DNA from 4 places in the Kitasatospora sp. NPDC002227 genome. Region 1 is predicted to be linked to each of the others. Evidence: riboswitches for the same ligand, from Rfam matches in the RefSeq annotation. Region 1 holds a riboswitch; each other region holds the start of a gene.
What was found. A riboswitch is a leader RNA that binds a small molecule or an ion and turns the genes downstream of it on or off. The one in region 1 is predicted to bind cyclic di-AMP.
Positions count from the first base shown of each region.

Region 1 (6,987 bases):
AGCGCATGTCGTCACGGCTGACGGTCTTGTAGATCTTGGCGGCGTCGCGCGCCATGTCCTCGATCTCGGCGACCGTCTCGATGCCGGCGAAGCCGCCACCGACGACGACGAAGGTGAGGGCCTTGCGGCGCACCTCCGGGTCGGCGGTCGACTCGGCCTTGTCCAGCTGCGCCATGACGTGGTTGCGGAGGCTGATGGCCTCCTCGACCGACTTCATGCCGATGCCGTGCTCGGCCAGGCCGGGGATCGGGAAGGTGCGGGAGACCGAGCCGGTGGCGACGACCAGGTAGTCGAAGGGCAGCTCGTACGGGTCACCGGCCGACGGCGCGATGGTGGCGACCTTGCGGGCGTGGTCCACACCGGTCACAGAACCGGTGAGCACCTCCGCCTTCTTGAGGGCGCTGCGCAGCGGCGCGACGAGGTTGCGAGGGGCGACGTTGCCGCCGGCCGCCTCGGGAAGGAAGGGCAGGTACGTCATGTACGACCGCGGGTCGACGACCGTGACGGTCGCCTCCCCGTAGCGCATCTTCTTGAGGATGCGCATCGCGGCATACAGGCCGACGTAACCACCGCCGACAATGAGGATGCGAGGACGCTCCGTGGTGCTCATATCGGAAAGTATCCAGTACCGTCCGGCGGCGCTTTCGTGAGGCCCGTCACAGGACTCTGGACACCCTCTGCTACACTGCGCGGCCACACAACCGGCCCGGGACGGTCACCTCACCCGCCCCGGCCGCCCGCCGTGAGTACTCCGGCAGGAGCGGCCCGCTTGAGCAGCAACGATCCTTCTGCTGGCCGGGTTCCCAGCCACCATTTCGATTCCATCGCCCATCACGGGCCCACGCCTGCGATCCAAGGGGCCAGGGCGGAAAGTCACCTTCGGTGCCGCATATCGGACGGAGCGGGTACGAGAGTGCGACGAAAGGCTGGATCGCCATGTGAAGAAATTCACGAAGTTTCTTCGGGCGATCCGGCCCCCGCGTGTCGCAGGCACCCCAAACCGGGCGAAACCGCCCGGCCTAGCGGCCCTCGACCAGGCTCCAGGCGATGCCGTCGAGGATGTCGTGCTCGCTCACCACGAGCTCCTCGGCGCCGGTGCGGTCCATGATCTCGAGCAGCACCGTGGCGCCCGCCGCGATCACGTCCACCCGGCCCGGGTGCATCACCGGGATCGCGGCGCGCTCCTCGTGGGTCGAGGCCAGCAGGCGCTCGGTGACGGCCCGCACGGCCTCCCGCGTGATGCGGGCGTGGTGGATCGCCGCCGACTCGTACGCGGGCAGGTCGAGCACGATGCCCGCCACCGTGGTGACGGTGCCGGCCAGGCCCACCAGGGTGGCCGGGCCGGTCAGGTCGACCACCTCGGCGGCCTGGTCCAGCGCGGCCCGCACGTCGGCCTTGGCGGCCTCCACCTGGGCCGGCGCCGGCAGTTCGGTGCCCGCGAAGTGGCGCTCCGTCAGCCGCACGCAGCCGATGTCCACCGAGCGGGCGGCCTCGACGTCGGTGGTACCCCGGACGAACTCGGTGGAGCCGCCACCGAGGTCGAAGACCAGGTACGGCGGCCGGACGGCCTCGCCGGAGAGCTCCCTGGTGGCACCGACGAAGGAGAGGTGGGCCTCCTCCTCGCCGCTGACCACCTCGGGCTCGACCCCGAGGATCTCCTTGACGCCCTTGGTGAACTCCGAGGCGTTCTCGGCGTCCCGCGAGGCGGAGGTCGCCACCAGCCGGACGCGGTCCGAGCTGACACCGTAGGAGGAGATCACCTCGGCGTAGGTGCGGCAGGCCGCGAAGGTGCGCTCCAGTGCGTCGGGGTGCAGCCGGCCGGTGCTGTCGACCCCCTGGCCCAGGCGGTTGATGACCATCCGCCGGTCCAGGTCGGTCACGGTGCCGGCCTCGAGATCGAGGTCGGCGACCAGCAGGCGGATCGAGTTGGTGCCGCAGTCGATGGCGGCGACCCTGGTGGTGCTCACTGCCCCTCCTCCTCGGCCAGGCGCTTCTTCTCCGCGCGCTCGGCCGTCAGCTGCTCCTTCGCGGCGATCACCGCCGCGTGGTCGGGGCTCTCGGCCCGCTCGGCCTCGACCTTGGCCAGGTGCTCGGCCACGGCCTCGGGGCTGACGCAGGGGCCCTTGGCCCACCAGTCCTCCAGCATCCCGATCGCCTCGTCACCGAGCGGGTTGACGCCGGGCCCGGCGGCCAGCGAGTGGCCGACCAGCACGTGCAGGCACTTCACCCGGTCCGGCATGCCGCCCGCGCTCGGGAAGCCCTCCAGGACCTCGATGGCGTCGCGGCGGGCGATGTAGTCCTCGTGCGCCTTCTGGTACGCGGCCGCCAGCTCCTGGTCCTCGGCCAGCCGGGCGGTCTGCTCCTTCATCACGCCGTCGGCCTCCAGGGTGCCGATCAGCGAGGCGGCCTTGGGGCAGGTCAGGTAGTACAGCGTCGGGAAGGGCGTGCCGTCGGGCAGCCGGGGCGCGGTCTCCACCACGTCCGGGTTGCCGCAGGGGCAGCGGTGCGCGACGCCGCGCAGGCCGCGGGGCACACGGCCCAGCTGGGCGGCGATGGCGGCCACGTCGGAGTCGGCGACGTCAGGGGTGGTGTTCTCAGAAGTCATTGGGTGCTGTCTCTAGCGGGGGGCAGGGGCAAGGGTTGCGGCGGAGTCGGCCTCGTCGACCGACTCCCACACGCTGGTGTACCAAGGCTGGGCGGCCGCCTGGGGCTTGCCCGCCGAGGGCTGGCCGGCGGCGGCGGGGTGGGGGTCGACGGAGACGAAGGAGCTGTCGCCCGGCATCGCGTAGTGCAGCCGCTCGCGGGCCTGGGTGCGGACGAACGCCGGGTCCTGCCAGCGGGCGCGCTCCCGGCTCAGCTGCTCGACCTGCTGCTTCGCGTGCTCCGCCTTGGCCCGCTGGGCCGCGATCTCGGACCGCTGGGCGATGAACTGCCGGGTCGGGTAGGCGAGGATCGCGACGAGCGAGCAGAGCACCAGGACGAGGACGGTCGCCCGGCTGGTGAAGCGCGGGCGCGCCAAGCGGCCCGGGATCTTCCACTTGGCCATCTCGTCGCCCCTCCTCCAGTCGCACCGGTGCCCCGGCACCCACCCTACGGGGTGAGCGCCGGGGCACCGGTCAGGCGTGCTCGGGTGATCAGCCCTCGTACTTGTAGCGCGGGAACGCGCCGCGGCCCGCGTACTCGGCGGCGTCGTCGAGGATCTCCTCGATGCGCAGCAGCTGGTTGTACTTGGCGACGCGCTCGGAGCGGGCCGGGGCGCCGGTCTTGATCTGGCCGCAGTTGGTGGCGACGGCGAGGTCGGCGATGGTGACGTCCTCGGTCTCGCCGGAGCGGTGCGACATCATGCAGCGGTAGCCGTTGCGCTGGGCCAGCTCGACGGCGTCCAGGGTCTCGGTCAGCGAACCGATCTGGTTGACCTTGACCAGCATCGAGTTGGCGGTGCCGGTCTCGATGCCGCGGGCCAGGCGGGCCGGGTTGGTGACGAACAGGTCGTCGCCGACCAGCTGGACCTTGTCGCCGAGGCGGTCGGTCATGGCCTTCCAGCCGTCCCAGTCCTCCTCGTTCAGCGGGTCCTCGATGGAGACCAGCGGGTAGTTGGCGACCAGGTCGGCGTAGTAGTCGATCAGCTCGGAGGCCGACAGCGCCTTGCCCTCGAACTGGTACGCGCCGTCCTTGTAGAACTCGGAGGCGGCGACGTCCAGGGCGAGCGCGACGTCCTTGCCCGGGGTGTAGCCGGCCTTCTTGATGGCCTCGGTGATGAGGTCGAGGGCCTCGCGGTTGGAGTCGAGGTTCGGCGCGAAGCCGCCCTCGTCGCCCAGGCCGGTGGAGAGGCCGCGGTCCTTCAGCACGCCCTTGAGGGTGTGGTAGACCTCGACGCCCCAGCGGACGGCCTCGGAGAAGGACTCCGCACCGATCGGCGCGATCATGAACTCCTGGATGTCCACGTTGGAGTCCGCGTGCGAACCACCGTTGAGGATGTTCATCATCGGGACGGGCAGCACGTGGGCGTTGGGGCCGCCGAGGTAGCGGAACAGCGGGAGGTCGCTGGCCTCGGAGGCGGCGTGCGCGACGGCGAGGGAGACGCCCAGGATCGCGTTGGCACCGAGCGAGGACTTGTCCGGGGTGGCGTCCAGGTCGAGCATGGCCTGGTCGATCAGGCGCTGCTCGGTGGCGTCGTAGCCGACCAGCTCCGGGCCGATCTGCTCGATGACGGCCAGGACGGCCTTCTCGACGCCCTTGCCGAAGTAGCGGTTCTTGTCACCGTCGCGCAGCTCCAGCGCCTCGAAGGCTCCGGTGGAGGCGCCGGACGGCACGGCGGCACGGCCGGTGCTGCCGTCGTCGAGACCGACCTCGACCTCGACCGTGGGGTTGCCGCGGGAGTCGAGGATCTCGCGGGCTACGACGACATCAATGGACGGCACGAGGCATCTCCTATGGGGACGATGGCGGAGTCCTTACGCCCAGAGCCTAACCGCACCCGGCCCCGCAGCCGCGCTGACCTTGGCCCTGTCTCACCGTGTGGCCGCCTACTCACCGGTAGTTCACCGGCGGGCGGGCGGCCACGGCGCCGGCCGGGTCAGCCGAGCCGGAGCACCTGGCCCGGCATGATGAGGTCCGGGTTGCCGCCCACGGTCGGCTTGTTGGCGTCGTACAGCGCCTGCCAGCCGCCGTTCACGTGCTGGGCCTGGGCGATGCCCGACAGGGTGTCACCGCTGCGGACGGTGTAGCCGTGGCTCGGCGAGGCCGGCTTGGCGGGCGCCTGGGCCGGGGCCTTGGCGGCCTGCTGCGCCTTCAGCTGCTGAGCCGGGGCGGTGAACTGCCGGTAGACGCTCTGGTGGCTGGTCCAGTACCAGCCGCCGTCCTTCTGGTACCAGTACTTGCCGGTGGCGGCGTCGTAGCCGGCCTTGCCCGGGAAGCCCGGGGCGGCCTTGCTCTCGGCGGGCTTCGCAGGCTTCGCCGCGCGGGTGGAGGTGCCTTCCGAGGAGGTGTCCACGTCGGCGGCCGAACCACCCCCGCCCAGCCCGGCCTTGACCGAGCAGACCGGCCAGGCGCCGGGGCCCTGGGAGGCGAGCACCTTCTCGGCGACGGCGATCTGCTGGCCCTTCGAGGCCTGGTTCGCCTGCGCGGCGTACTGGCCGCCGCCGTAGGCCTTCCAGGTGCTGGAGGTGAACTGCAGGCCGCCGTAGAAGCCGTTGCCGGTGTTGATGCTCCAGTCACCGCCGCTCTCGCAGTCGGCGACCCGGTCCCAGGTCGAGACGGAGGCGGCCTGGGCGCCGGTGGCGGCCAGCAGCGGCAGTGCGAGGCCGACGCCCGCGACACCCGCGACGGCGATGGCCTTCTCGGCCTGGGTGCGGCGACGGTGACGGCCCGAACCGGTGAACAGCATGAAATTCCCTCTCCGCACGCCTACGAAGTGAGCTGTCGGGTTCGGACCGGGAGGTGGCCCGGCCGCTGGGCCTCGGCATTCCATGGCGGAACGTTTCGGCTGACGCGGCTTCACCCCAAGCCGTGGAGGACGGCACCAAACCTGGGTCCTCCGCCCCTGCCCGGGGTCAGGTCGGGTGCCCGGCGGCGCGGCGGGCAGGATTCGGCGTCCCGCGCCCCGGGGTTCGCAGCTGCGAACACCAGGGAGAGTAAGCAGAGCGAACGTCAGATCACAAGCTCATATCGCCTGTATCACACCGGAATTACGGGGCGTCATGGATTGCCTACAAACCGTGGGGATATGTCCGGTTCGATACGTATTCAGAGCTCCGGCCGGCGCCTCCGGCGACGCGCCCGGCGAAGCCCCGGGCGCACCTCCTGACTCATCGTCAACTCCCGTACCGGTGCAGCAGGGCGCGGGCTACGATGGGCCAAGCCGGAGGCTCACAACGCGGAGAGCAAGTGAACGGTTCCAGTCCTGACATCGTCGTGGTGGGCAACGGCGTCATCGGCACCTCGCTCGCGTTCGAGCTGGTGCGGCGCGGGATGCGCGTCGTCCTGGTCGGCGAGCGCTCACGCCCCTTCGCGGCCTCGGCCGCCGCCGGCGCGATGCTGGGCTGCTTCGGCGAGGTCACCACCTCCCTGCTCAGCACGCCGAGCGGCCGGGCCAAACTCGCCACCGACTACCGCGCCAGGTCCGAATGGAGCCGCTGGGACGCCGACCTGAGCGCGGCCTCGGGCGCCGAGGACAGCGTGATCACCGCACGTGGGACGGTGGTCCTGCTCAACTCGATCGGGACGGCCAAGGTCGACTCCGCGAACTTCCGCGCCATCGAGTCGGCGCTGCGCGAGTACCGCGAGCCGTTCGAGCACGTGGACCCGGAGGAGCTCGACTGGCTCTCGCCGGACGAGCTCGCGCGCCCCCTCCGTGCCCTGTACGTCCCCGGGGAGCACGGGGTCGACGCCGACCGCCTGCTGGCCAGACTGGACCGCGCCTTCACCGCGCTCGGCGGCACCACGGTGGACGCGGCGGCCGTCCGGGCCGAGGTCAGGAACGGCCGGGTGACCGGGGTCCGGCTCGCCGACGGCGGGTCGCTGCACTGCGACCGGGTCGTCATCGCCGCCGGGGCGCAGTCGCTGAGCCTGCTCGGCGAGGCCGAGGAGGTGCGCCGAAGGATCCCGCCCATGGTGAGCGGCTACGGCGTCTCCGCCCTCTTCGGCATCAAGGACGGCACCACCAGCTCCTCCGTGCTGCGCAGCCCGAACCGGGCCTTCGCCTGCGGGATCCACTGCCTGCCGCGCGGCAACGGCGTGCTCTACGTGGGCGCCACCAATGTGCTCGTGGAGCAGCCCCGGAGCCACGGCACCGTGCGGGACGTGCAGTTCCTGCTCGAGTGCGCCGTGGACCAGCTCTACTCCAAGCTGCCCGAGGCCTCCCTGCTCGCGATCCAGGTCGGCAACCGGCCGGTGCCCGCGGACGGGTTTCCGCTGATCGGCCCGGCCGGGGTCGACGGTCTCTGGCTGGTGACCGGCACCTACCGGGACGGTCTGCACCAGTCACCG
Region 1 covers NZ_JBEOWY010000002.1:307,247-314,233, forward strand. The annotation lists gene ABT095_RS03235 (NAD(P)/FAD-dependent oxidoreductase) at 1-610, opposite strand, end outside; gene ABT095_RS03240 (Ppx/GppA phosphatase family protein) at 1,020-1,967, opposite strand; gene ABT095_RS03245 (DUF501 domain-containing protein) at 1,964-2,605, opposite strand; gene ABT095_RS03250 (FtsB family cell division protein) at 2,618-3,046, opposite strand; gene eno (phosphopyruvate hydratase) at 3,135-4,421, opposite strand; gene ABT095_RS03260 (transglycosylase family protein) at 4,577-5,386, opposite strand; cyclic di-AMP (ydaO/yuaA leader) riboswitch at 5,388-5,569, opposite strand; gene ABT095_RS03265 (NAD(P)/FAD-dependent oxidoreductase) at 5,887-6,987, shown strand, end outside.

Region 2 (6,987 bases), on a different contig from region 1:
CGCTCACGAAAGGGTCCCGTCCATGCTCAGCCGGATCGCCAGCGCGCTGGTGCCCGCCCTCGGCCGCCTGTCCGTCACCACCGAGACGCCGGGCCCGGTCGCCCCCGGCAGCATCGTGCTGGCCAACCACAGCTCGCTCGCCGACCCGGGCGTGGTGCTGGCCGCACTGCGGCGGCTCGGCACCGAGCCGGTGGTGCTGGCCACCGCCGGGCTGTGGCGGATCCCCGTGCTCGGCGCGGCACTTCGGCGCGGCGGGCACATCCCCGTCCACCGGGGGACGGCCCGGGCGGCCGAGGCGCTCGACCTCGCGGCGGCGGCCCTCGCGGACGGCCGGGTCGTGCTGATCTACGGCGAGGGCCGCCTGCCCCGACGGCGGGACTCCGGTGACACCGCCCCCACCCCCTTCCGCACCGGCCCGGCCCGCCTCGCGGCCGCCGCCGGCGCCCCGGTCGTCCCGCTCGGCCAGTGCGGCGCCCGCCGCCTCAGCTCCGGCAGCACCACCAAACAACTCGCCGGCCTCGCCACCGCCCCCCTGCGCCGCCCCACCCTCCACGTCCACCTCGGCACCCCCCTCCACCTCCCGCCGGACATCGCCGAGGCCACGGCAGCCGCCCACCGGGCCGTCACCACCGCCTGGCACGAGGCCGAGGTGCGAGCAGGCCGACCGGCGTCAGTATGATCATCGCTCCATCGAGAGGAGTGGCATGTTCGCGGGGCTGTTGGGCGGAGGAAAGAAGCGGGACCTTCAGCGTGCCGACGAACTACGTCTGGCAGGCATTCGGTTCGCGGCGGACGAGAGTTGGGAGCAGGCTGAGCAGGCCTGCCGTCAGGCGGCCGAGCTGCGCACCGCCCGGCTCGGCGCCGAAGCCCCGCTGACCCTGCAGGCCCGCGGCGAGTGGGCGCAAACGCTCCCGCGACTGGGCCGCCGGGACGAGGCCGTGGCCGAGTTCCGAGACTTGGTGCGGCACTGTCCGGCCGTTATGGGTGAGGACCAAGCGATCACCTGCGAGGCGCGGATCTGCCTCGCCAACCTGCTTCTCGAGCAGGGCAGCCCCGAGGAGGCCTTGAGCCTCCTCCTGGCCGTGCTGGGCCGTCGTGCCGCTCCCGACAAGTTCGCCCTGAAGGCCTGGGACACCAAGCTCCGGGTGTGGTCCGCCCTGGGCCGCCACCGCGAGGCCGCCGATGAGGCGCTGGAGCTGCGGGCACAGTACGCCCGGGTCCACGGCGATGACCACATCTTGACGCTGAGGGCCGGGGCCAACCGGGTCCAGAACCTGGTCCACCTCGGCGAGTACGAGCAGGCCGAGTGCGAGTGCGATGAGCTCATCGAGCTGCACGAAGGGAAGGACCTGTTTTGGCAGGCTGTCACGAACGCCCGCGTCCTGGCACTCAACGGGCTCGGCCGCCACGAGCGGGCCGAGGCCACTGCAAGAGCCGCGCTGGAGCAACTGCCGAAGGTGAGCTGGCCCGGCAGCGACATGCGCGTCACCCTGACGCTCGGTCTGGCCCGCAGCCTCTCCGGCAGCGGTCGTGGTGAGGAGGCCTTGGCCGCCGCCGAAGCCAGGGCGGAGTTCCAGCGCGAGGCAGACCGCCGGGTCGCCCTCGCCGCACCGGTCGCCACCGTCACCGCGCAGGTGCTGCTCGGGCTCGGCCGCCTGGCCGAGGCCGAGGCCGAGGCACGGCAGGCGGCCGACCTCGCCGAGGCCCACCTCACCCCGCGTCACCACGCCACCCTGGAAGCCGAAACCACCCTCGGCAGCGTCCTCGCCGCCCAGGGCCGGAGCGCCGAGGCGGCGGAGCAGCTCACCCGCTGCGCCGCCGCCTGGCGTGAGTACTTCGGCCCCCGGCACCCCCGTACCGTCGCCGCCGAGGCGGAACTCGCCGCGCTGGGGTAGAGCTCAGTGGAGCTGCTTCTGGTCGAAGGTGTGGGGGACGGGCAGGGTGTGCCAGCGGTCGATCGGCCAGGCGACCACGAAGGCGCGGCCGACCACGTCGCTGACGGGGACGAAGCCGCCGCTCGGCTCGGCCGTGTGGAAGCGCGAGTCGGCGGAGTCGTTGCGGTGGTCGCCCATCACCCACAGGTGGTCCTTGGGCACGGTGACGGTGCCGGCCGGGTGGTCGTTGCACGGGGTGGCACCGGGGTAGATGTACGGCTCGTCCAGCGGCACGCCGTTGACCTTCACCGGGCTGCCGCTGTCGCACTGCACGGTGTCGCCGCCGACCGCGATCACCCGCTTGATCAGGTCCTTCTCGTCCGAGGACGGCCTCAGCCCGACCGCGGTCAGCGCCTCGCCGATCCCGTCCAGGACGGCGTTGCCCGGCTTCTTCTTCGGATCGTCGCCCAGCCAGTTCGCCGGATCGTGGAAGACCACCACCTCACCGCGCTCCGGGGTGGCGCCGAACCAGGGGGTGAGCTTGTCCACCAGGACGCGGTCGCCGCGCTCCAGTGTCGGCTGCATCGAGTCGGAGGGGATGGAGAACGCCTGCACGAAGAAGGTCTTGATGACCAGTGAGAGCAGCAGCGCCACCACCACCAGGATCGGCAGCTCCTGCCAGAACGGCCGCTTCTTCGTCGTCTTGGAGTCCTTGGCGTCCTTGGCGTCCTTCTCGTCCATCGACTCCTTCGGCGCCTCCGCCGCCTCCGTCGCGGCCTCCTCGGCCGTGTCCTCGGTGCTCATCTCTACTGCTCCCCCTGGATGATTGGTTGGCGGGGAGCCGCGCCCCCGCCCACTGCTAACGAACGAAGGTTCCCGGGCCGAGGGGCCGTCAGGTCAGACCAGCTGCTCCAGGGTGCCGGTGTGCAGCTCGCCGAAGCGGCCGCCCTCGCCCTGGTACGTCCAGAAGACCCGGACCGTCATGGCGCCCAGGTCCATCACGTGGCTGACGGTGATGCCGCTCGCCTCCGTCCAGCTGACGAACCAGATCTGCGGGGCGACCTGGGCGACGTGCAGCGAGACGTCCTCCCACTGGCCGGCCGACTCGCCCAGGCCCTCCCAGCGCAGCCGGGTGCCGTCGGCGGAGTAGGCGTTGCGGAAGGCCGCGCCGTTGTCGACCTGGAACAGGTAGGTGTGTCCGGCGAAGCCAGGCAGGGGCGCGGTCATCTTCGGGCGGTCCTCGTCTCGGGCAGTGGGTGAGCGGCGGTACGGCGTGCTTCGGTGCGGCGTCGGCCGACACACCGGGCACCAACTTATCCGAACCGGCTGACCGGGCGCGGCTCCATTTCGCTTGCTGCTGAACGCGGCGGCGCTCCCGTACGTACCGGTAGGGGGAGGGCGCGCGGCCGACCGGCCGCGTGGACTCGAACCACCTGGGAGGAGAGATGCTCCGCACGATGGCGGCCGGCCTCCTGAGTCTGCTGCTGGCCCTCGGCGGCGCGGGCGCGGCCTTCGCGGCAGCCAACCCGAGCGGCCACGGGCAGCCGAACCAGACCTGCCTCAGTTCCAGTGCGCCGAACGAGCCCGGCCACGCGTCCGGCTCCCCGGGCTCGGCCTTCAACGAGACCGGCCCCGGCACCGGCGGCGCGGCGTACAGCAAGGCGGGCGCGCCGTCCCAGTACGACGTCGCCTGCTACCAGGTCAGCCAGCCGCACTGACGGACCACCCGCTCGACCGCCCCGGGCGGCTCGGCCGCCCGGGGCCCGGTGTGAGGTGCGTCGCTTCGGGGGCGAAGTTCTTGGCCGTGCTCAGCCACCCTGCTTACCGTTCACAAGTCGTCCGCGTCGTGCGGACCCCGTCGTCGGGACGCCGAATCCCACCCATCCGACGCCGGGTACTCGAGCAGGAGAAGAGCGGGCGGGAGCGGGGGAACCAGGTAAGTCGCCGATGCCCCCTGCCCTGCCACCCCGCAGGTGCCGGACGGGCCCGGCTAGGGGTGAAGCCGCTCCACAGGCGGCCGGGCTACCCGTGTGCCCGAACCCGACAGCTCACCTCGCAGGCGTTCACAGGGCTGACCAACATGCGCATATCCGTGACCCCTGCCCGCATCGGCGCCGCCGCCGGTGTCGCGGCCCTCGTGGCCGTCCCGCTCGCCGGCCAGGCCCAGGCCGCCGTCGGCGTGACCCAGGACCGGCTGACCCCGGCCTCGATGGCCGCCGGCCAGGCCGCCTCCGCCGGTCTGACCGTGCACTCCACCTCCTGCTTCACCGCGAAGACCCTCGGCGTGGGCATCCGCGACGCGGCGGGCCGCAACCTGGACTTCCCCGGGTCGGCCTCCAACGTGCGGATCTGCCCGAGCGGCGTCTCGATCACGACCGGCGCGCGCACCCTCCCGGCCGGGACGTACACCCAGTTCGGCTTCTGGCAGGACCTCTCGGGCGGCTGGCACAACCTCGCCTCCCGGACCCTGACCGTCGGCTCCTCGGTCACGCCGACGCCCACCCCGACCCCGAAGCCGACCCCCACGCCGACTCCGACCCCCACCCCGACGCCCACGCCGTCGCCGACCACCGGTTCGCCCGTGCCGGGCAAGGCGCTGACCTGGTCGGACGAGTTCAACAGCAGCGTCGACGGCAACCGCTGGGCGAGCAACACGAGCACCTCGTACCGCTACGGCAACCACAACCCGGACGACAACAAGCTCGACTGGCTGAACCCGAACAACGTGAGCGTGGCCAACGGGGTGGCCACCTTCACCGCGAACCCCTCCAGCCACACCCTGGAGAACGGCAAGCAGGCCTGGGACACCGGCCTCCTCACCACCGAGGGCACGAAGGAGGGCTTCCAGGTCAAGACCGGCGACTACGCCGAGACCCGGGTCAAGCTGCCCGCCGGCTCCGGTGCCTGGCCGGCGCTGTGGACCTGGAAGAACGGCAACGGGGAGATCGACTCGTTCGAGTACCACCCCGACAACCCGAACCTGCTGGAGCTCACCAACCACGTGAAGTCGGGTTCGAAGTACTACACCGACGCGAGCGCGATCAACAAGGACCAGTGGGTCACCATCGGCACCTACTACGGCGCCAAATCGGTGGACTGGTACGTCAACGGGGTGAAGGTCTTCTCCGACGGCACCGGTGTCGGTTCGAACTGGTCCGCGTACGTGATCCTGAACCTCTCGGTCGGGGCCGGGCAGTACCACCCGGCCCCCTCCGGCTCGGCCCCGATCACCATGCAGGCCGACTACGTGCGGGTGTACCGCTGACGGTCAGCTCACCGTCAGGGTGAACGGCGTTTCGTTGTTGCGCGGGTTGTGGTCGTCCAGACTGAAGACCCGTACGTGCCCCTCGGCCTTCGTGCCGGGGGGCACGTCTGCGTCAACGGCCACCGGGACGAGGGCGGTCGCCGTCCGGTAACGCGCGAGGCCGGGGCCGAAGGTGCAGCGCACCATGTGCGGGTAGGTGGAGCAGGTGGCGGGGAAGGTCGGGGTCAGCAAGGTGAACCCGCCGGGCACGTCCACCTCGACGGTGAAGGGGGAAGCCGTGGTGTCCGGCCCGTCGTTGGCCACGAAGGCGTGGACCACCGTCTCGCCGCCTGGGGTCGTCGCGTCCGGATCGATCCGGACCACCTCGAGGTCGGAGTCCGACGGGAGGACCCGCGCCCCCGCCGGGCCGGCGCCCAGCGCCGCCAGGGCCAGTGCCGCCGCTGCCGCCATCGCCAAACGGACCATGCCGTTCACCTTTCACAGAAGGTATTCGATCGACTACCCAATGTAGCGGCGTACGCTGGTTCGTGTCCGGTTTTTCGGCAGATCGTCGGAGGTGGGCGAGATGGGCGGACAGGTGCTGAGCGAGGTCAGTGCGGTCGTGGCGAACGACCGGGAGGCCGAGCTGGTCACGTCGTACCGGGAGCTGATCGCCGGCCCGCTGCCGGACGGGCTGGTCCGCACCGAGCTGCTGCGCGGTGCGGACGGGGTGTGGCGGATCCAGAGCCTCTGGCGGGACAAGGCGGCCCTCGATGCCGTCCGGGCCAATCCGAAGCTGGCGGCGGCGCCCAAGCTGTTCCGGGACGTGGGTGCGGAGCCGCAGCTGTCGGTGTTCCAGGTGACGGCGACTCAGATCGGCGCCCTGATGGTCAGCTGACCTCCGCTCAGGGGGCCAGGACCTGACCGAGTCGGGTCGCGATGTGCCGCATCACGGGGACCAGCCCGGCGCTGCCGGTCTGCTCCTCCAGGGCCTGGATGCGGGCCTCCGGGCCGGAGACCGAGAGGGCGGTCGGGGTCGGCGCGCCCGGTACCGCGACGGCGATGCAGCGTACGCCGATCTCCTGCTCCTGGTCGTCCACCACGTACCCGCGCTCGCGGGCCACGGCGAGCTGGGCGAGCAGCTGGTCCGGGTCGGTCACCGTGTACGGGGTGTGCGACTGCAGCGGCTGGGGGCCGAGCACCGCGCGGGCCTCCTCCTCGGGCAGCTGCGCGAGCAGTGCCTTGCCGACGCCGGTGCAGTGCGGCTGCACCCGGCGGCCGACCTCGGTGAACATCCGCATCGAGCGCCGCGACTGCACCTGGCCGACGTACACCACCTCGCCGCCCTCCAGCACCGCCAGGTTGGCCGTCTCGCCGGTGGCCTCCATCAGCTCGGCCAGGTACGGCCGGGCCCAGCTGCCGAGCAGGCGGCCGGAGGTCTCGCCGAGGCGGATCAGCCGGGGACCCAGGGTGTACCGGCGGGCGGTGTCCTGGCGGACATAGCCCTGCTGCACGAGGGTACGAATCAGGCGGTGGATGGTCGGCATCGGCAGGCCGGAGACCGAGGAGAGCTCGCTGAGGGTGGCCACTCCGCCGGAGTCGGCCAGTGCCTCCAGGAGCTGGAAGGCGCGCTCGACGGACTGCACGCCGCCGGTGGTGCGGTCGCTGCCTGCGGGTGCGGAGGCGGGGGTGCTGGACACCGGCTTTCCCTTCGCTGTCGGAGGAGGGGTAGAGTCCCGGCGATCTCTCTCAACAAACCGTTGAAATTCTGTATCGCGGAAACTAGTCTCCACCTTACAGAACAGAACTCGCCAGTAGGTGGGTTCGGATCGAGGAAGTTCCCACCGGAGCTTCCTTCGCTGGCTCGAG
Region 2 covers NZ_JBEOWY010000006.1:228,715-235,701, forward strand. The annotation lists gene ABT095_RS08240 (1-acyl-sn-glycerol-3-phosphate acyltransferase) at 23-679, shown strand; gene ABT095_RS08245 (tetratricopeptide repeat protein) at 705-1,895, shown strand; gene lepB (signal peptidase I) at 1,899-2,678, opposite strand; gene ABT095_RS08255 (MoaF-related domain-containing protein) at 2,772-3,101, opposite strand; gene ABT095_RS08260 (hypothetical protein) at 3,320-3,592, shown strand; cyclic di-AMP (ydaO/yuaA leader) riboswitch at 3,753-3,952, shown strand; gene ABT095_RS08265 (glycoside hydrolase family 16 protein) at 3,955-5,139, shown strand; gene ABT095_RS08270 (hypothetical protein) at 5,143-5,604, opposite strand; gene ABT095_RS08275 (antibiotic biosynthesis monooxygenase family protein) at 5,705-6,016, shown strand; gene ABT095_RS08280 (IclR family transcriptional regulator) at 6,024-6,818, opposite strand.
Region 2: it holds a riboswitch for cyclic di-AMP, as region 1 does, so the genes downstream of both, ABT095_RS08265 (glycoside hydrolase family 16 protein) here and ABT095_RS03260 (transglycosylase family protein) in region 1, are expected to answer to the same signal.

Region 3 (6,987 bases), on a different contig from region 1:
TCCACCCTGGAGCTCTACCGCAGCGCGCTGGCCGTGCGCCGGGAGCACCCCGCGCTCGGCGGCGGCACCGAGGTGACCTGGCTGGACGCCCCCGAGGGCGTGCTCGCCTTCCGCCGCGACAGCGCCGAGGGCTCCTTCGTCTGCTACGCCAACACCACCGCCGAGCCGGTCCGGGTGGCCGCTCCCGGCCAGCTGCTGCTGGCCTCCGGGGACGAGCCGGTGGTGGACGGCGGCGAGATCGTTCTGGCATCGGACAGCACCAGCTGGTGGGCGGTCTGACATGGGTGCAATAGGCTCTGGGATCGTGACTACGGCGCGACTCTCGGACATCGCGGCGCAGGCGGGGGTCAGCGAAGCCACCGTCAGCCGCGTCCTCAACGGCAAGGCAGGCGTCTCCGCCACCACACGGCAGTCCGTGCTGGCGGCGCTCGACGTGCTCGGTTACGAGCGCCCGACCCGGCTGCGGCAGCGCAGCGCCGGGCTGATCGGCCTGATCACCCCGGAGCTGAGCAACCCCATCTTCCCCGCCCTGGCCCAGGTCATCGAGCAGGGGCTGAGCCGCCACGGCTACACGCCCGTGCTCTGCACCCAGACCCCGGGCGGCTCCACCGAGGACGAACTGGTGGAGATGCTGGTCGACCGGGGCGTGGCGGGCATCGTCTTCGTCTCCGGTCTGCACGCGGACACCACCGCCGACCACGACCGGTACGCCAAGCTGACCGGCCGTCAGGTGCCGTTCGTGCTGATCAACGGCTACAGCGAGAAGATCTCGGCGCCGTTCATCTCCCCGGACGACCGCTCGGCGATGTGGATGGCCGTGCAGCACCTGCACGAGCTCGGCCACGAGCAGATCGGACTGGCCGTCGGCCAGCGCCGGTACGTGCCGGTGCTGCGCAAGATCGAGGGCTTCACGGCCGCCCTGCGGGAGGTGCTGCACAAGACGCCCGAGGAGGCGGAGGCGCTGGTGCACCACACCCTGTTCAGCGTCGAGGGCGGCCACGCGGCCGCCGGGGCGCTGCTCGACAAGGGCTGCACCGCGATCGTCTGCGGCTCGGACCTGATGGCGCTCGGCGCGATCCGGGCCGTGCGCCAGCGAGGGCTCTCGGTGCCGCAGGACGTCTCGGTGGTCGGCTTCGACGACTCGCCGTTGATAGCGTTCACCGAGCCGCCGCTGACCACCATCCGCCAGCCGGTCGAGGCGATGGCCACGGCTGCGGTGGACGCCCTCCTGGAGGAGGTCGGCGGCAACCCCGGGCAGCGGGCGGAGTTCATGTTCCAGCCCGAGCTGGTGATGCGCGGCTCGACGGGGGCCGCGAAGTAGTCCGTTCCGACGCGGGGCGTCGTGCGGGGGAGTGTCCCCCGGACGGCGCCCCGTTCGGCGTGTCCGGGCTCCCCGGCTCCCGTGCGGGGTGACGATCGGATCATGGAGCCGAGCGGTACGGACGAAGTGGGCGCCCCGAAGGCCGCGGAGCCGGCGGCGCACCGGGACTGGCGCAAGCGGCTGCTGCTCGGCGGCGGGCTGCTGGTGGTCGTGGTGGCCGCGTACTTCGTCCTGGCCGCCACCATCCCGCGCTGGTGGTCCCAGCGGATCGGCGACGCCGTGGACGGGCGGCTCAGCACCGGCCTGGTGCTCGGCCTGTGCCTGGGCGTCAGCTGCACCCTGCTGCCGCTGATGGCCGCCTGGGTCGGCCTCTACCGCCGACGCTCCTGGAAGGTCACGCTGGCCTGGCTGGCGCTGGCCGTGCTGCTCGCCCTGCCGAACCTGTGGACGCTCGGCGTGGTGGTCGGCCGCGGCAGCGGCGCGCACGCGGGCCAGCGGGTGATGGACGTCAACGCGCCCTGGTTCCGCGGCGCGACCCTGGCGGGCGTGATCGTCGCGGTGGTGGCCTTCGCGGGCTTCCTGGTCTTCACGCGCCGCCGGAACGACCGCCCTCGCAAGGACGCGGGTTAGCCCTCCGCGGCGATCTGGTCGTGCTCGGCGGGCTGCCGGGTCTGCTGGGCCTCGCCGGTGCGGGCCTCGGTGCGGCGGCCGCGGGCCAGGAAGTCGCGGATCAGCAGTTCGACGGCGTCCTGCGGGCTGCGGGTGCCCGAGAGCATCATGACCTCGATCGCGAGGTCGGCGTCGAGCGAGACGGTCACCTTGGCCATGGTCATCCCCCTGTGTCGGTGGGATCAGCATGCCCAGGTACCCGGGGACGCCGCAAGGGCCCACCCCCGGCGGGTGGGCCCTTGCGGGTCAGGCGGTGTTTCAGATGCGACCGGCGAAGTCCGGCGCCCAGTTGGCGACGGTCTCGGTCTTCACGCCGGCCCGCGGGTTGGCGGCCTCGACGTACTTGCCGTCACCGACGTACAGGGCGACGTGGTAGACGCCCGAGTTGCTGCCGTTGTTCGACCAGAAGAGCAGGTCGCCCGGCTGCAGGTTGTCCAGCGAGACGCGGTGGGTGGCGTCGGCCTGGTCGGCCGCGACGCGCGGCAGGGAGATGCCGGCCTGGCGGAACGCGGCCTGGGTCAGACCCGAGCAGTCCCAGCCACCGTCGCTGGTGCCGCCGTAGACGTACGCCTGGCCCAGCTTGGACTCGGCGAAGGCGATCGCGGCGGCCATGCTGCCGGTCGCGGCCGGGGCCTGCGCCTCGGCGGCCTTGGCCGGGGCGCCGGAGCGCTTGGCCGAGGTGGTGCGGGTGGTGGCCTTCGGCGCGGCCTGCTGCTGCGGGGCGGCCTGGGCCGGGGCCTGCTGCGGGGTGGCGACGGCGGTGCCCAGGCTCAGGTGCTGGCCGGGGTAGATCATGTCCGGGCCCTCGGTGAGGACGGACTTGTTCAGGTCGTACAGCTTCTCCCAGCCGCCCTGGACGTTGTTCTTCTGGGCGATGGTGGAGAGCCAGTCGCCCTCGGCCACGGTGTACGTACCGGTGCCGGCGGCCGGGGCGGCAGCCTGCTGGCCCCAGTTGTGCTCGCCGCGGTGGCCCCACTTGGAGCCGGAGTCGGCGGTCGGCGCGGCGGCGTCGGAGGACTCGGACTTGGCCGGGGCGCTCGACTTGGCGGAGGTGTCGACCTGCGGGGCGGCGCCGCCGCGGGTCAGGCCGCCCTGGATGGAGCAGACCGGCCAGGCGCCGGGGCCCTGGTCGGCGAGCACCTTCTCGGCGACGGAGATCTGCTGGTCCTTGGTGGCCTGGTTGGCCTGCGCGGCGTAGTCGTGACCGCCGTACGCGGCCCAGGTGCTCGAGGTGAACTGCAGGCCGCCGTAGAAGCCGTTGCCCGTGTTGATGCTCCAGTCGCCGCTGCTCTCGCACTGGGCGACCTTGTCCCAGGTGGAGACGGAGGCGGCCGAGGCGGCACCGGCGGTCAGGCAGGGGATGGTCAGACCGAGGCCGACGACACCGGTGGCGGCGATCAGACGGCGGGCACGCTTGGTCGCGTTGATGGGCAGCATGAAGATGCGTTCCTCTCCCACGCCTGCGAGGTGAGCTGTCGGATTCGGGCTGGAGTTGCCCGGCCGTGCTGAGCACGGCTTCACCCCAAGCCCGGCCGCGGTCCGCTGGACCGCCTCCGGGCGACTTACCTGGTTCCCCCGCCCCTGCCGTGGTGCGTTTCTGCGCTGCCAGCTCGCCCGGCGGCAGGACTCGGCGTCCCGGATGAGCTGGGTCCGTGTGACCACGAACGGGAGGACATTAGGCAGACTTAAGTTGAATCTGCAAACACTGTGACCGCCATCACAGATCATCTTCAAACCATTTACCGGCGCCGGAATCCGGCCAATTCCACGGCGATGGCTCGCATACCGTCAAACCCTGTGCCGCACGGCGGAACTGGCGGTGGCTCAGAATTGTGGACTGACGGCGATTCCGCCGCGGGCGGCAGGTGACACAGTTCGGTCAAGCTGCGGTAAAGCCTGGCCGCCAGGGTCGAAGGTCCTGCCGGGCCGGGGGCCAAGGCCCGCGCCGGGGGCATGACGAACGGCCCGCCGACACGGGGTGTCGACGGGCCGTACGGAGGCGCGGGGAGGGCTACTCGGCGGGCTGGGCCACCGGGCCGGCCACGGGCTCCGGCTGAGGGGCCTCGGCCGGCTCGGCGGGGGCCGGGAGGGCGGCGAGGTAGGTGGAGGCGATCAGCTGGCCGACGGCCTGGTAGGTGCCGATCGGGGCGGCGCTGGGGCAGCCCGTCTCCTCCGCGGCGGTGGCCAGCAGCTCCGGGTCGGCCTCGGGGCCGATCACCAGCGGGGCCAGCGCCGGGCGCTGCGAACCGGTCTGCTGCAGGTGGGCGACGGCGGCCGCCACCGAACCCGGCACGTCCAGCGCCGCGGCCACCACCGGCACCGCGAGGCGCGCGGCCAGCAGCACGCCGGTGATCCCGGCGGCGGCAGCCGCCTCCTCGCCGCCGACCGTGGTCAGCACCACGCCGTCGGCGGCGGTGGTGATGGCGAAGAGCCGGGCCCGGTCGGCCCGGGCCAGCCCGGCCTCGGAGAGGCGGACGTGCACGGCCTCGGCCAGCAGCGGGTGCGGGCCGAGCACGTCGGTGACGACGGCACCGTGCTCGGCGGCGAGCCCGCGCAGCTCGGCCAGGTAGTCGTGCGGGCCCGCCAGCAGCGGGACCAGCACCGGGGCGGGCAGGCCCGCCTCGGCGGCCCGGGCCAGCAGCTCGGCGACGGTGGGGGCGTCCTCGCCCTCGGGGCTCGCCAGGTACCCGGCGGCGGCCTCGATGCCCGGCTGCTCGCCGCGCACGACGGAGAGCAGCTCGTCGACGACGGGGCGGGCCTCGGGCCCGGCCGTGGCGGGGACGGCCAGCACCAGGGCCGGGGCTCCGGTCGGGATCTCGGGACGCTCGGGGCGGCGGTGGCGCCCCCGCGCGCGGGAGCCTGGCGTGCGGACGGGCAGTGGCGCGCCCGGGATGGCTGCGGTGCTCATGGCGGAGATCGTAGGACATTACGCCGACATGTACGCAGGCGGCTCCCGTCCACGCCCCGGGCATCGACGGTCAATCAGGACATGAGCGGACATAACAGGTGATCAACTGGCCCGTTGCCCGAATCCGGGCAAGCGTAAGCCCGTATTCCGCGTGATGCTGGTCACATGGACCGGCCAAGGTGACGGACCGTGAGTCGATCAAGCGGGTCGAAGATCAACGCGGTGGCGCCCTCCCGGTACGGGGCGTCATCGAACCAGTCGTCATTCGCCCGAATATGTCCTCTTACGGGGCGTCAACTGTGCTTGTCGGAGCGGAAGAAGAGGCCAGTGACAGTGGCTTATGCACGCGCAATTGCCCGTGCTGATGCACGTGCATTCGGGCTATCATCACGTCAAGTGAGGCGAAAGCCAGGCAGCTCGGGAGAATGACGATGCAGAACACGTACAACGGCATGGCTGCTGCGGACCTGGAGGGCGTGGTCTGGCAGAAGAGCCGCCACAGCAACTCCCAGGGAAACTGCGTGGAGTTCGCCGCCCTGCCGGGCGGTGACGTCGCGATGCGCAACTCGCGCTTCCCCGAGGGGCCCGCGCTCATCTACACCCGGGCCGAGATCCAGGCGCTGCTGCTGGGTGCCAAGGACGGCGAGTTCGACCACCTGGCGCTCTGACCGCCGCTGCCGTACCGCGAGGCCGTCGTGGGTCATGGGACCTGCGGCGGCCTTTCCGTGTCCGGGGGCGGTCCGAACGGGCAGCGGGGCCCGGGCCGTCCGGGCAAAGCGAAGGGGGCGCGGTGCCCCGTTGCTGGAACGGGACACCGCGCCCCCTGACGGCGGAGCGCCGGCGCTCAGGCGGAGCGGCGGTGGCGGCCTGACGGACTGCCGGACCGAAGTGGCGTCACCGGGGCGTCCTCGGCCTCGAAGACGGCCCAGACGACCTTGCCCGCGCCGGCCAGCGGATGCCAGCCCCAGGAGCGGCTGAAGGAGTCGACCAGGTGCAGGCCCCGGCCTGACTCGGCCACGAAGTCGGCCTCCCGGGCGACCGGCCCGGTGCTGCTCGGGTCGCTCACCGCACAGACCACCTGCGGTGCGCGGTGCACCAGGCTGATGCGGATCGGCAGGCCCGAGGTGCCCGCACCCATGGCGGCCATCGGCCCGGGCAGCGGCCCCGAACCGGCCGGGCGCGGCCCGGGCTGGACGGGGATGTGGGCGGACTCGGCCGCCGGACAGCTGCCCTGAGTGCCCAGGGCGTGCCGCAGCGCGTTGGTCACCAACTCCGAGGCGACCAGCGCGACATCGTCGAAGAGATCGCCGAGGCCCCAGTCCTGCAGGGTCGTCCTGGTGAACTCGCGCGCGGTTCTTACGGCTTCCAGGCGAGGGGCGAGAGTGCAGGTGACCACGTGGGGGTCGGCCACGACAGCCGTACCTGTGCTCATGAAGAGCTCCTCCCATAAGGGGGCCGACACGGCTGGACCCGCCGGGGTCATGCCGGTCACCTCCGACTCGCTCGGTCGCGCCGTCACCTCCTCGACACACCCGCGCGTGCACACGTGAGCCCAGCCGTGCGGGGGCGCGGCCGGGTGCGGTGTGCTCAATCGCGCGTAGGGGTCGACGCGGTGCCTGCGGGGTTGCCAGGGATGTGCAGGTGCACGTGCACCATGGTCCTCTGCGCCCACTGCAGATGCAAGAGATGATTCACGTGCAGTCGTACAAATGGCATATGCAAGCGCCGGATGCACGTGCATCATGGGGGATCTCATGCAGAACTGGTAGATCGTTGCCTCAGTACCGGCACCGAGAGCGCTCAACTGATGGCAGACTGTGCGCTGTTTGTCCAAGGCGGAGGTTTCGACGGCATGACCACAGTTCAGCCCGGTGGTGGCTCAATGGTGCGCCGCATCCTCCTCGGCTCCCAGCTCCGGCGCCTGCGGGAGGGCCGCAGCATCACGCGCGAGGACGCGGGGTACGCGATCCGCGCCTCCGAGTCCAAGATCAGCCGGATGGAACTCGGCCGCGTCTCCTTCAAGGAGCGCGACGTCGCCGACCTGCTCAGCCTCTACGGCGTGGACGACAGCGGCGAGCGGGAGGCCATG
Region 3 covers NZ_JBEOWY010000062.1:12,259-19,245, reverse strand. The annotation lists gene ABT095_RS34370 (glycoside hydrolase family 13 protein) at 1-279, shown strand, start outside; gene ABT095_RS34365 (LacI family DNA-binding transcriptional regulator) at 281-1,321, shown strand; gene ABT095_RS34360 (DUF7937 domain-containing protein) at 1,424-1,951, shown strand; gene ABT095_RS34355 (hypothetical protein) at 1,948-2,148, opposite strand; gene ABT095_RS34350 (transglycosylase family protein) at 2,249-3,448, opposite strand; cyclic di-AMP (ydaO/yuaA leader) riboswitch at 3,433-3,594, opposite strand; gene ABT095_RS34345 (sirohydrochlorin chelatase family protein) at 4,002-4,898, opposite strand; gene ABT095_RS34340 (DUF397 domain-containing protein) at 5,330-5,566, shown strand; gene ABT095_RS34335 (ATP-binding protein) at 5,743-6,330, opposite strand; gene ABT095_RS34330 (Sco1979 family transcriptional regulator) at 6,751-6,987, shown strand, end outside.
Region 3: it holds a riboswitch for cyclic di-AMP, as region 1 does, so the genes downstream of both, ABT095_RS34350 (transglycosylase family protein) here and ABT095_RS03260 (transglycosylase family protein) in region 1, are expected to answer to the same signal.

Region 4 (6,987 bases), on a different contig from region 1:
CACCATGGCCGAGTTTCGCATTCCCGAGCGCCACGCCCAGCTGCTGGAGTTCGCACAGAGCCTGACGCCGCCGTCCGGGTGGAAGGTCGAGATCTCCGGCGACGAGATCATCATGATGGCCGGGCCCTCGGTCATCCACCAACGGAACCTGCTCGTGGTCCGGGAACAGTTCGACGCCCATCGGCCGGCCGGTCTGATGCCCAGCGAGAACACCGACCTGGCCTCCCCGAGCGTCGGGAAGCTCCGCAATCCTGACCTGACCTACATCCCGCTGTCCGCGGTGGAGCTCGGGGGCAACGAGGTACCGGCCGAGCTCGCCGCGATCACCGTCGAGATCGTGTCGGCGTCGAACCCGGAGAACGACCTGGTCGGCAAGGTCCGCGACTACCCGCTGATGCACATTCCGCTCTATCTGCTGATCGATCCCCGGGACGGGCGGATCACGCTGTTCTCCGATCCGTCCGACGGCTCCTACCACCGGCAGTGGACGGGGAAGTTCGGCGACACCGTGCCGGTCCCGGAACCGTTCGGGTTCGGTCTCGACACCGCCGGGCTGATCCGCTACCCGGCCTGACGGCTCCTGGAGGCCCGGGTCAGGAGCAGGACGGTGCGGGTGCGGCCGGGGGCACCCGGGCGGGGCAGGGCGATCAGGCGGCTGGCTACGTGGTGGTGGCGCAGGGCCGCGCGGAGCTCGGGCAGGTGGGGGCAGCGGCGGCCGGTGCCGTCGTGGAGGGGGTAGATCCTGGCTTCGCCGTCAGGGGCGGTGACCCGGACGAGTTCGAGCAGGCCGGCCAGCTGGGCGGCAGGCGGGAAGAGCTCGGGGTAGGCGAAGAGCAGGTAGGAGCTGAGGGTCAGCGCGAAGGAGCCGTCCGCGAAGGGCAGGTGCGGGAGCGCGGCGGCCACGTAGCGGGAGGGGTGGCCGGTGGCGTCGGCCTCGAAGAGGCGGCGGGCTCGGTCCCAGCCCCGGAGGTAGCGGGCGGGCTGCTGGTGCCGCAGCGGCGGGTAGAGCTGCGGGGCGGCCGCCATCGCGGCGGCCATCGCGGCGCGGCCCTCACGGGCCCGGGCGGCGAGGGTGGCTATCGGCGCCGCGTACGCCGGATCGGTGGCGATCACCTCGACCCCGAGGGCGCAGGCCTCGGCCACCAGTCCGGCGGCGCCGCCGGGGCAGTCGAGGATCCGGCCGGGGACGGCGCACAGCTCGCGGCGGCTCAGGCCGAAGAGCTCGCAGTACTCGTCGAGCGGGCGGGAGGTGACCAGCACGGCAGGCCCCCTGGGGGTGGCGGGACAGGCGCAGCCCATCGCACCACGCCCCCCGGGGGCCCGCATGTGGGGCGCGTCAGCCCAGTCGGCTCAGGAGAAGATCACCGAGCGGAGCTTGAGCCGGTCGCCGAGCTTCTTGCCGGGGTTCATGACGTAGAAGGTGTCGCCGTTGCAGTCGGAGTCGAGGAAGACCGTGGCGGTGGAGTTGGTGAAGTTCTGGGGGGCGTAGGCCGGGTCCGCTTCGGTCGCGCCGTCCAGGTTGAGGCAGACGCCGCTCTGCGGGTCCGCGAGCACGGCCTCGGCGCCCGGAGCGACCTTGTAGAGGAAGTCGCCCGTGGCGGCGTAGGACGAGGTGGGCATGGACAGGGTGAGCAGCAGTGCGCCACCGAAGGCGGCGAGGGAGGTGCGCAGACGCATGGGGACAGAACCTCTCGGTCATGGTGGGTGCGTGCGCAGCTCACCCTAGGTAGCCGGATCGGTGCGGAAACGATCCACTCGGCGACGAAAGGCGCGTTCGGCTCCGGTGCGCCGGGAAACCGATTTCGCTTTCCGGGCACCTGTCGCATAGAGTGAAGTCACCGACGCGGGGTGGAGCAGCTCGGTAGCTCGCTGGGCTCATAACCCAGAGGTCGCAGGTTCAAATCCTGTCCCCGCTACTCAGTAGCAACGGAAGGCCCGGCAGATTCGTCTGCCGGGTCTTCTGCGTGCTCGGGGTCAGAGCGCGCCGAGCAGGACCCGGACGGCCAGGCGGTGGACGCTGGTCAGGGCGCGGATCAGCAGCGGGGAGAGGAAGACCAGGAGCAGCCCGAAGGCGGAGAAGCCGGCTATCTGCCACGGGGAGCTCAGGTAGTAGCGGTGCTCACCGCTCCCGTTGCTGAAGTCGAAGAGCTGCAGGCCGGGCCAGGGAGTCCAGCGGGCGATCGCCCAGTGGTAGGCCGGGTAGAGCGCGGCGGCCCAGCCCACCGAGAGCACGACCGTGGCGGTGACGAAGGCGAAGACCGCGTACGGGAACATCACCAGCTGGTAGATCACCGCGCGCCAGCCCGTGCCGTCGGCCAGCCGGGCGGTGACGGCGCCCCAGAAGCCGGGACGGCTGGGGCGGACCGGTGCGGGGGCGGGGACGTCCATGTCGAGCAGGGTGCGGGCGCGCAGCCGCTCCATCGCGCCGAAGCCCCGGGCGCTCGCCAGCAGCAGGCCCAGCACCGGCAGGCCGACCACCGTGACCAGCAGGCCGGCGCCGACCGAGAGCCCGGTGATCGCCAGCACGAAGGCGGCCGTCGCTATCGGGAAGGCCGTCAGCACGAAGCCCAGCTCGCGGTACGTCGCCCCCGCGAACGGCGCCTGCAGGAACGAGGGCGCGGGCCGACGCCGGTACGGGTACTGGCTGGTGTCGAACAGCGCGGTGCTGGGCTGCGTGGTGCTCATGGTCGGCCCCCTGGGCTTGGCTTCGTGGTCCTCGCTACGTCCTCCACGATGCCGTGCCGGCCTGGGTCAGCACATTGGAGCAGGCTGCCGGATTCATGGTGGGGTTCTCCCTACCTCCGTCCGGGTGAGGACGCCCCCTCGCGCTCCCCGGAACGCCAGGCGCCGCGCGGCCACTCGGTCTCCAGCAGGGAGTACTGGAGCGCGTCGTACCAGCGGTTGCGCAGGAAGAGGTCGTGCCGGATCCGGCCCTCCAGCTGGAAGCCGGCCCGGGTGAGGACGCGGGAGGAGGCGGTGTTCTCCGGGTCGACCCGGGCCCAGAGGCGGTGCAGGCCGAGCGGGCCGAAGGCGAAGTCGCAGATCAGCGCGGTGATCTCCCCGGCGTAGCCGTTGCCCCAGGTGTCCTTGCGCAGCGCGTACCCCAGGAAGGCGGCGCGGTTGCCCTCCAGGCCGAGCGCGACGTTGCCGATCGGGACGGCGTACTCGGGCTCGCCGTCGGCCAGCCGGGTGACGGCGAGGCGGTAGACCGTGCGGGGCTCGGCCTCGGCCTCGTCGAGGAAGTGGACGATCTGGTCGGCGCAGTGCTCGCGGTCGCGCGGCTCGAAGGGCAGGTACTTGGCCGTCTCCGGGTCGCCGAAGACGGCGTGCAGCGAGTCCACGTCCTCGGGGGTGTGGTGGAACTCGCGGATCGCCAGCCGGGGCCCGAGCAGCCGCACCGGGCCGCTCGCCGCCGCAGGGTTCACGTCCACCGGTTCCTCCTCCGCCGTCTGCCGAGCCACCGACGATACCGCCGCCCGGCCGACCCACCGGATACCGTACGCAGGGTGAACGTCGAAGACCTGCAGCTCACTCCGCACACCCGCACCGCCGATCTGCTCGCCTGGGCGGCCGAGGCGGGCCACCCGCCGCTGCCCGAGTCCGCTGTGCGGGCGGTGCTGACGCTGCTCGAGCTCGGCGACGCACACCTGCACGACGGGTGGCCGGAGCTGAGCTCGCCGGTGGTGGAGCAGCTGCTGTACGAGCGGATGTACCTGTACGTGCAGCCGGCGGCCGAGCCGGAGGCGTACGGGGAGGCGGTGCGGCTGCTGATCGACCGTCAGCGGGCGGCCCGGCGGCTGAACGCCAAGCGGTGGGAGCGGCTGCACGCGGAGGCGGAGTGGCAGGGGGAGCTGCTGTGCGGGCTGCTGCGGCAGCCGCACCTGGTGACCTGGCCCCGGCTCTACACCCTGCTGCTGCGGGCGGCCGGGGTGGACGAGGGCGACCCGGCGGCGGTGCGGGCCTGGCTGGACGCCTTCGGGGAGCTGCCCGAGGCCGATCGGCTGGCGGCCTTCGGGGCGCTGGAGGAGGACGGCACGCTGGACTGGGTCGGCGGGGACGGCGGCTGGGGGCCGACCCGGGTGATCTCGGTGGGCATGGCCACCGACGGCGCCCGGCTGCTGCTCGAGCAGTGGCTGATGCGGCGCAGCTACGACAACCTGGCCGACAGGCAAGCGCTCGGCCTGCCGATGCCGGACGAACTCTCCGGCGACTACCCCGAGTTCGAGGCGGCCGTGGCCCGGGAGGCGCTGCGCCTGCTCGGCGAGTGGACGGTCCCGGGCCTGCCGGAGCTGCTCCTGGAGTACCCCGCTCTCGCCCCCGAGCCGGGCTCGGCGGAGATCGAGGCGTACCTGGCCGCGCAGGAAGCAGCCCAGGAGGCGGCACAGGGCGACGGCGAGGAGTAGGGGGCGGCTAGGGCCTGTCCGGCCGGTCTTGTCGGATCAGCGCGCGGCGTCGGGGGCCCGGCTGGGCGTGTGCCCGAGTCACCCTCGTACCGGGTCGTACTCGGGTGATTCGGGCGTGCGTCCAGGCGGGATTCCCGGCGTCGCGCGCCCGGCAAGACCGGCCGGACAGGCCCTAGGGCTGGAGGCCGTGGGCCTGCAGCCAGGGCAGCGGGTCGACCGGGGCCGCGCCGGCCGGGCGGACCTCCAGGTGGAGGTGCGGGGCGGCGGGGGCGGCACCCGGGCGCGGGCCCGGGGGGTTGCCGGTGGCGCCGACCCGGCCGAGCTGGGTGCCGGGGGCGATCGGGCCGGAGGCCACGGTGATCGCGGAGAGGTGGCAGTACCAGAGCTCGGTGCCGTCCGGCAGGGTCTGGATCACCCGGTAGCCGTACGCGCCGGACCAGCCCGCCGAGCTGACGGTGCCCGCGGCGACGGCGACCACCGGGGTGCCGGTCGGGGCGGCGAAGTCGAGGCCGGTGTGCAGCTGGGACCAGTACGAACCGGACTGCCCGTAGTGGGCGGTGAGCGCGTAGCCGCTGACCGGCAGGGCGAAGCCGTCGGCCACCGGCTGCTCGGCGGGGGCCGGGGTGGCAGCCGGGGCCGGGGCCTGCTGGGTCTCGGCCTGGGTGGCGGCCCGCTTGGCCTCGGCCTCCTGGGCGGCGGCCAGCCGGGTCTCCTCCGCGGCGGTGCGGCTGCCGTCGGCCTGCTGCTGGATGCGGGCGGCGAGCGCGAGACCCGGGTCGGCCGTGACCGGGGCTTCGTCGGGGGTGGTGACCGGCGCGGTGGGCGCGGTGGCGGCCGCGGCGAAGCCGGTGGCGCCGAGTGAGGCGGCCATCGCGGTGACGCCGATCAGCGGGCCGCCGACCCGGGCCTGGCGGGGCATCCGGTGGCGGGCGCCTTCGTCGGCCGTCGGCATGACGAGCTCGTCCAGCAGGTGGTCGGCCGGGCCGGGGGCCACGGGGGAGTGCGTCGACGCCACGGGAGGCGCGCTCCTTTCCTTCCTTCGCGCCTACCGGGTTAGCTGACGGGTTCGGAGCAGGAAGGTCTCCTACGGCCGGGCGGGCCCGGCTGATTCACCCCAGTGGAACGTGGTTCCCCGGCTCCCGGGCCCACCGGTGAGGGCGGGTCCATGGATTAGGCGACGGCGCACGGTGCCGTTTCGGGTACGGCGTTGCCGACCGCGCTGCGTTATCAAACGTTAATCCGAGTGGCCCCTGATTCCAAGCCACTGAACATCTCGGTCCAGACCTCTGACATGTTTCGAGCGGTTAGGACCGATTTGCCCACTGCCCGGACGGGCAACGGTTGAGTATCCGTACTCAGGTGCCGCGCGCGGGAGTTGGCGATCCTGGATGACATGACCACACAGCTGCAGAGCCGGACCACCTCCGCCTACTACCTCCAGGCCATCCTGTCCTTCGGCCTCGCCAGCGCCGCGCTCGCCATCGGCATCGCCTATCTGCCCGTCAGCTCCTGGGTACGCGGATTCCTGGCCGTCGGCCTGCTCTACGAGATCACCTCGGCGTTCACGCTGGCCAAGGTGATCCGCGACCGGCAGGAGGAGGGCGCCCTCACCAGCCGGGTCGACCAGGCCAGGCTCGACAAGCTGCTGGCCGAGCACGACCCCTTCCGGGTGGACGCCGCCTGAGGTGGGCCCCACTACTCCTGGGCGGCGGCGCGCTTGGCCGCGAAGGTGACGCCACCGGAGGACCAGTGGGTGGCGGGGATCTCCTCGATCGCGACCCAGATGTTCTCCGCGGCCACGCCGGTGATCCGGGCGTAGGCGGCGGTCAGCTCGCGGGTGATCGCCGCGTTCTGCTCGTCGGTGCGGCCGGACAGCTGCTTGACGTTGATGAACGGCACGAGGGCTCCTTGGCTGCGTCGGATCGACGGCGTCGAACGGGTCCCGAGACGGTACCCCACGGCGGCGAGCGCGACGGCGCGCGTCCGAGGGCTTGACGGCTAAGGCTATTAGCCTTAGCTTTATGGCTATCAGGCACAGCGCACCGGCCACGAGGAGAACGCAGTGAACGCCACCGTCAACGCGCCCAGCACCGCCGCCACCCAGTACCTCGACCTCCCCGGCGGCCGGATCGCCTTCGACGACAGCGGCTCCGGCGAGGGCACCCCCGTCCTGCTGCTGCCCGGGATGCTCGACTCCCGCCAGGCCTACCGGCACCTGCGCCCGCTGCTGCTCGCGGCCGGGCACCGGGTGGTCACCATGGACCTGCGCGGCTTCGGCGAGTCCTCGATCGAGTGGGACGACTACTCCCCCGCCGCGATCGCGACGGACGCGCTGGCCCTGCTCGACCACCTCCGCATCGAGCGGGCCGCCCTGGTCGGCAGCTCGTACACCGCCGCCTCGGTGGTCAAGGCCGCCGGGCTCGCCCCCGAGCGGGTGGCCGGGATCGCGCTGATCGACGGGTTCGTGGAGAACCTGCCGGCCAACGCCCTCCAGCGCGTGATGGTCAAGGCGCTCGGGCACACGGTGCTCCGGTTCCCGGCGTTCTGGGGCCTCTACCTGCGGAAGATGGCATTCCCGACCGCC
Region 4 covers NZ_JBEOWY010000026.1:70,763-77,749, reverse strand. The annotation lists gene ABT095_RS22825 (Uma2 family endonuclease) at 5-574, shown strand; gene ABT095_RS22820 (class I SAM-dependent methyltransferase) at 562-1,260, opposite strand; gene ABT095_RS22815 (hypothetical protein) at 1,351-1,677, opposite strand; tRNA gene ABT095_RS22810 (tRNA-Met) at 1,843-1,916, shown strand; gene ABT095_RS22805 (sensor domain-containing protein) at 1,975-2,685, opposite strand; gene ABT095_RS22800 (GNAT family N-acetyltransferase) at 2,796-3,431, opposite strand; gene ABT095_RS22795 (hypothetical protein) at 3,507-4,403, shown strand; gene ABT095_RS22790 (M23 family metallopeptidase) at 4,576-5,418, opposite strand; cyclic di-AMP (ydaO/yuaA leader) riboswitch at 5,432-5,590, opposite strand; gene ABT095_RS22785 (YiaA/YiaB family inner membrane protein) at 5,797-6,087, shown strand; gene ABT095_RS22780 (tautomerase family protein) at 6,099-6,302, opposite strand; gene ABT095_RS22775 (alpha/beta fold hydrolase) at 6,466-6,987, shown strand, end outside.
Region 4: it holds a riboswitch for cyclic di-AMP, as region 1 does, so the genes downstream of both, ABT095_RS22790 (M23 family metallopeptidase) here and ABT095_RS03260 (transglycosylase family protein) in region 1, are expected to answer to the same signal.